Urbifossiella limnaea: one gene and its partner. The protein of the gene in region 1 interacts with the protein of each later gene in a pairwise test. Links are inferred from orthologs where the notes say so. Each region holds a gene or a part of one and is shown in the gene's direction. Other genes may lie near its edges.

Evidence for each region.
Region 2: the proteins of ETAA1_RS15650 (region 1) and ctaD interact in binary tests that used the Escherichia coli proteins (3 or more experiments, as listed by UniProt). The link is inferred for Urbifossiella limnaea from one-to-one orthologs.

Annotation. Positions count from the first base shown.
Region 1 is NZ_CP036273.1:3,812,959-3,815,830, forward strand. The notes cover bases 1-2,800. They hold ETAA1_RS15650 (pyridoxal phosphate-dependent aminotransferase), read left to right. Parts: upstream 1-720; coding sequence 721-1,881; downstream 1,882-2,800. Other genes in these bases: ETAA1_RS15645 (dienelactone hydrolase family protein), read left to right, coding at 1-705; ETAA1_RS15655 (glutathione peroxidase), read left to right, coding at 1,954-2,529; ETAA1_RS15660 (HD domain-containing protein), read left to right, coding at 2,600-2,800. Outside these bases: more of ETAA1_RS15660, read left to right, coding at 2,801-2,872. UniProt on the Escherichia coli protein: Shows aminotransferase activity with methionine and histidine as substrates, and to a lesser extent also with phenylalanine.
Region 2 is NZ_CP036273.1:6,397,507-6,400,452, reverse strand. Bases 9-2,882 are described here. They hold ctaD (cytochrome c oxidase subunit I), read left to right. Parts: upstream 9-502; coding sequence 503-2,263; downstream 2,264-2,882. Other genes in these bases: ETAA1_RS26095 (cytochrome c oxidase subunit 3), read left to right, coding at 2,253-2,882; coxB (cytochrome c oxidase subunit II), read left to right, coding at 9-501. Outside these bases: more of coxB, read left to right, coding at 1-8; more of ETAA1_RS26095, read left to right, coding at 2,883-2,946. UniProt on the Escherichia coli protein: Cytochrome bo(3) ubiquinol oxidase is the terminal enzyme in the aerobic respiratory chain of E.coli that predominates when cells are grown at high aeration.

The DNA of each region.
Region 1 (2,872 bases):
CCGACCGGGCCGATGCGGACGTACCTGTACGCCCCGAACGAACCCGGCCGGCCGCCAGTCCGACGGCCGGGTGTGGTGCTGTACTCGGAAATCTTTCAGCAGACGGCCCCGGTCCGCCGGCTCGCGGTGCAGCTGGCGTCGCTCGGCTACCGGGTCGCGGTGCCAGAGGTGTACCACGCGCACGAACCGCCCGGCTGCGTTCTCGGCTACGACGATGCCGGTAAGACCCGCGGTAACGCCCTGAAGCAGGTCGTGACGCTGAACGAGTTCGATGCCGACATCGCTACCGCGGTGGCATTCCTGAAGGACCACCCGGACGGCACCGGTGCCGTGGGGTCGTTCGGCATCTGTCTCGGCGGGCACCTCGCCTTCCGCGCCGCACTCCACCCGGGCGTGCGGGCCGCGGCGTGCTTCTACCCGACCGACCTGCACACCGGCACGCTCGGCGGCGGGGCCGACTCGCTAACCCGCGCCGGCGACATCCGCGGTGAACTGTTGATGGTGTTCGGCCGGCAAGACCCGCACGTCCCCGCGGCCGGCCGACGAATCATCTACGACGCCCTCGACGCGGCCGGCGTGTGGTTCACGTGGCACGAGTTCAACGCCGCCCACGCCTTCCTCCGCGACGAGGGCGACCGCTACGACCCCGCCGCCGCCCGCCACGCGATTGGGCTCGCGGCGGACCTGTTCAGCCGCTGCCTCTAACGGCAAGGACCGCCGATGCTCGCCGCCCGCGTCCAGCACTTCACCGAGTCCGTGATCCGCGAGACGACGCGGCTCGCGCAGCGGCACGGGGCCGTGAACCTCGGCCAGGGGATGCCCGACTTCGACCCGCCGGAGGAAGTGAAGGAGGCCGCCTGCCGGGCCATCCGCGACGGGTTCAATCAGTACGCCGTGACGTGGGGCATCGCCCCGCTCCGCGCGGCCATCGCCGAGAAGGCCCGCAGCTTCAACGGCCTCGCCTGGGCCGACGCCGACGAGCACGTCACCGTGTGCTGCGGGGCGACCGAGTGCCTGATGGCGACGATGCTCGCGCTTGTGGACCCGGGCGACGAGGTGGTGATCTTCCAGCCCTTCTACGAGAACTACGCGCCGGACGCCCTCCTCACCGGGGCCGAGCCGCGCTGGGTGCGGTTGAACCCGCCCGACTGGTCGTTCGACCCCGCCGAGTTGCGGGCCGCGTTCGGGCCGCGCACGAAGGCGATCATCCTGAACACGCCGAACAACCCCACCGGCAAGGTGTTCACCCGCGGGGAACTGACGCAGATCGCCGAGCTGTGCCAGGAGTTCGACGCCGTCGCCATCTCGGACGAGATCTACGAGTACATCCAATTCACCGACCGGCCGCACGTAAGTATCGCGTCGCTGCCGGGGATGGCCGACCGCACCGTCACCATCAGCGGGCTGTCGAAGACGTTCACCGTCACCGGCTGGCGCCTCGGCTATACCGTCGCCCCGGCCGCGATCACCGCCGGCATCCGCAAGGCGCACGACTTCCTGACGGTCGGCGCGCCTCACCCGTTGCAAGTGGCCGGCGCCGCGGCGATGGCCCTGCCCCGCAGCTACTTCGACGGCCTGAAGGATCACTACCGCACCCGCCGCGACCTGTTCCTCCCGTACCTTCAGGAGGCGGGTTTCGTCGCCCGCCCGCCGGACGGGGCGTATTACGTCATGGCCGACTTCTCGGCGCTTTCCGACCTCGACGACGTGGCGTTCGTCCGCCGCATGATCGAGACGGTCGGCGTGGCCGGGGTGCCGGGGGGCAGCTTCTTCCGCCCGAAGGACGCGGGCCGGACGCAGGTCCGGTTCATGTTCGCCAAGCGGGAGGAGACGCTGCGCGACGCCGGCGAGCGGCTGCTGCGGCTGCGGGCCGCAGAATAACTCCCCCGGGTGGTCCGTCTACCCGGGTGCCGGCTACCAATCCGTGTGACCGCTACGAGGAGCTTCCACACCATGAAAGCACTACTGTTGACCGCCGCCGCCGCGGCCCTGACGCTGGCCGTCGGCGTCGAGGTCGGGAACGGGCAGGAGAAGGCCATGACGCCGCTGACGGGCAAGATGAAGGGGATCGACGGCAAGGACATCGACCTCGCCGCCCTGAAGGGCAAGGTTGTGCTGGTGGTGAACGTGGCCAGCCGCTGCGGGTACACGAACCAGTACAAGGGGATGCAGGCGCTGTTCGAGCAGTACAGCAAGGACGGGCTGGTGGTGCTGGGGGTGCCGTCGAACCAGTTCGGCGCCCAGGAGCCGGGCACCGAGGAGGACATCCAGAAGTTCTGCTCCGCGAACTACAAGGTCACCTTCCCGATGACGGCGAAGGTAGACGTGAAGGGGCCGAGCAAGGTGGACCTGTACAAGGCGCTGACCACGGCCACGGTCCGCGACGGCAAGACGGAAGAGGTGGGCTGGAACTTCGAGAAGTTCCTCATCGGGCGTGACGGGCGCGTGGTCGCCCGGTTCAAGTCGGCGGTGGCCCCGGAGTCGAACGAGCTCCAGACCGCCGTCCGCACCGAGCTGGCGAAGAAGTAACCCCCGGGCGAACCCGCCGCCGCGGCCCGCCTCCTTTAGGGGGCGGGCCGTATCATTTCCGGGGGCACCCATGACGACCACCGACCTCGCCGGCGTCCTCGACTTCCTCCGGGCCGCGGAAGCGATCAAGACGCAGACCCGCAGCGGCTACACCTCGGCCGGCCGCGCCGAGAGCGTCGCCGACCACACGTGGCGGCTCTGCCTCATGGCCGTCGTCCTGGCCGACCAGTTCCCCGGCATCGACTTCGCCCGCCTCATCCGCATCTGCGTCGTCCACGACCTCGGCGAGGCGATCGGCGGCGACGTGCCCGCCGTGAACCAGTCAGCGGCCGCACCGAAGGCC
Region 2 (2,946 bases), 2.6 Mb from region 1 along the record:
ATGGTCGGCCGGATCAAGGTCGTGCCCGCCGCCGAGTTCGAGGCGTTCCTGGAGGGGAAGGGCGGCGCCCAGGGGTCGGCCAACCCGGTGGACGGGTCGCTGGCGCACAAGGGCTGGCAGCACTTCCAGCGGCTCCAGTGCCAGAGCTGCCACATGCCGAACGCCGGCATCGGCACCGGCAAGCACCCGCGGGCGCCGAGCCTCGAAGGCCTGTACGGCCGCGACGTGCCGGTCAAGGGCGGCACCACCGTGACGGCCGACGACCAGTACATCCGGGACTCGATCGTGAACCCCGGCAAGCACGTGGTCGAGGGCTGGGAGCGGGTGATGCCCGGGAACTACGCCAGCCAGGTGAGCGAAGACAACCTGAACGAACTGGTCGCGTACATCAAGTGGCTGCGGCCGGGCACGCAGCTGGGGCCGAACGACAAGGCGCCGGCGCCCTACGGGGCGCCGCGAACGACGCCGCCGCCGGCCGGGTCCACGGGGGGGAAGCAGTAACATGAGCATCGTCATCGGCGACACCCCGCGGACGGCCCCGCCCCCGCCCGAGCCCGCGGTCCCCGGCCGCAACTACATCAACGAGACGTCCGGCTTCTGGTCGTGGGCGCTCACGGTCGACCACAAGCGGATCGGCATCCTGTACCTCGTGAGCATCACCGCGTTCTTCCTGGTCGGCGGCATCGCCGCCGGCCTGGTGCGCGCCAACCTGCTGACGCCGAACGGGGCGATCCTCACCGAGGACCAGTACAACAAGGCGTTCACCGCGCACGGCGTGGTGATGCTGTTCCTGTTCCTCATCCCGTCCATCCCGGCGGTGTTCGGCAACTTCCTCGTCCCGCTCATGATCGGGGCGAAGGACCTGGCGTTCCCGAAGCTGAACCTCGCCAGCTGGTACGTGTTCATGATCGGCGCCGCCTTCATGGTGTGGGGGCTGCTCGCGGGCGGCATCGACACCGGGTGGACGCTGTACCCGCCGTACAGCTCGCGGTACTCGCACTCCAGCGTGGCGCCCGGCGTGTTCGGCGTGTTCATCACCGGGTTCAGCTCCATCATGACGGGGCTGAACATCATGGTGACGATCCACAAGATGCGCGCCCCCGGCATGACGTGGGGCCGGCTGCCCCTGTTCATCTGGGCCATGTACGCCACCAGCTTCATCCAGCTGCTCGGCACCCCGGTCGTGGCGATCACGCTGGTGCTGCTGCTGGTCGAGCGGCTGGCCGGCGTCGGCATCTTCGACCCGAGCATCGGCGGCGACCCGGTGCTGTACCAGCACCTGTTCTGGTTCTACAGCCACCCGGCCGTGTACATCATGATCGTGCCCGGGATGGGCGTGATCAGCGAAGTCCTCACGTGCTTCAGCCGCAAGAACATCTTCGGCTACAAGGCCGTGGCGTGGTCGAGCGTCGGCATCGCGGTGGTCGGGTTCCTGGTGTGGGCGCACCACATGTTCGTCGCCGGCATCAGCTACTACTCGGCGCTGTTGTTCAGCTTCCTGACGATGCTCGTGGCCGTGCCGAGCGCCATCAAGGTGTTCAACTGGGTGGCGACGCTGTACCGCGGGTCGATCACGTTCCAGGCGCCGATGATGTTCACCCTGGCGTTCCTGGTGCTGTTCACCGTCGGCGGCGTCACCGGCCTGTTCCTGGCGACGATGGGGACCGACATCCACCTCCACGACACGTACTTCGTGGTGGCCCACTTCCACTTCGTGATGGTGGGCGGGATGGTGCTGGCGTACCTCGCCGGCATCCACTTCTGGTGGCCGAAGATGACCGGCCGGATGTACTCCGACTTCTGGAGCAAGACGAGCGCGACGGTGATCTTCGTCGGGTTCTTCTTCACGTTCGTGCCGCAGTTCGTGCTCGGCTACCACGGCATGCCGCGGCGGTACCCGAACTACCCGGAAGAGTTCCAGGTGTACAACGTGCTCTCGACCGCGGGGGCGAGCATCCTCGGCGTCGGCTACCTGATGCCGGCGGTGTACCTGACCCTGTCGCTGTTCTACGGGCCGAAGGCCAGCGCCAACCCGTGGAGCGCCACCGGCCTGGAGTGGCAGGTGCCGAGCCCGCCGACGGTGTTCAACTTCGAGTACCTGCCGATCACCGTGTGCGGCCCGTACGAGTACGCCATCGGCGTGGACCAGATGGGCCGCGGGCTCCCGGAACCCCCGGGCATGAGCGACGACAACCCGGCCTCCCGGCTCGGCCTGAGCGGCCCGGCCGGGGCCCAAGCCAAGGAGACCGAAGTTGTCGGCTAGCACCCACCACGACACGGTGCTGAAGCACCACTTCGACAACCTGGAACAACAGCGCTCGGCCGAGCGGCTGGGCATGTGGTTCTTCCTGGTGACCGAGGTGCTGTTCTTCTCCGGCATGTTCGTCGCCTACACCGTGTACCGCAACTGGTACCCCGGCGAGTTCGCGTTCGCCAGCCAGCACCTGATCCTGTGGATCGCCGGCCTCAACACCGGGCTGCTCATCACCAGCAGCCTGACGATGACGCTGGCCATCCGCTCGGCGCAGCTCGGCGACACCGCCGGGCTCATCCGCCGGCTGCTGATCACGTTCGCGCTCGGGGCCGGGTTCATGGGCTTCAAGGCGTTCGAGTACAGCACCGACTACCACGAGAAGTTCGTGCCCGGCGAGATGTTCCGCACCGAGTACGACAGCGCGGTGAAGGAGCTGGCCCCGGTGAGCGCCGCGGCCGTGAAGGACTACAAGTTCACCGGCGGGCAGGAGCACTGGTCGCAGGACCTGGCGAAGATCAACCACGGCAAGACGCCCGGCAGCGAGGGGACGGTGAGCCCCGAGCGGGTGCAGCTGTTCCTGTGCTTCTACTACATCATGACCGCCATCCACGGCGTGCACATCGTCGTGGGGCTGGGGTGCATCCTGTGGCTGGTGTGCGAGGCGTACCGCGGGGCGGTCCCGGCCGCGGGGT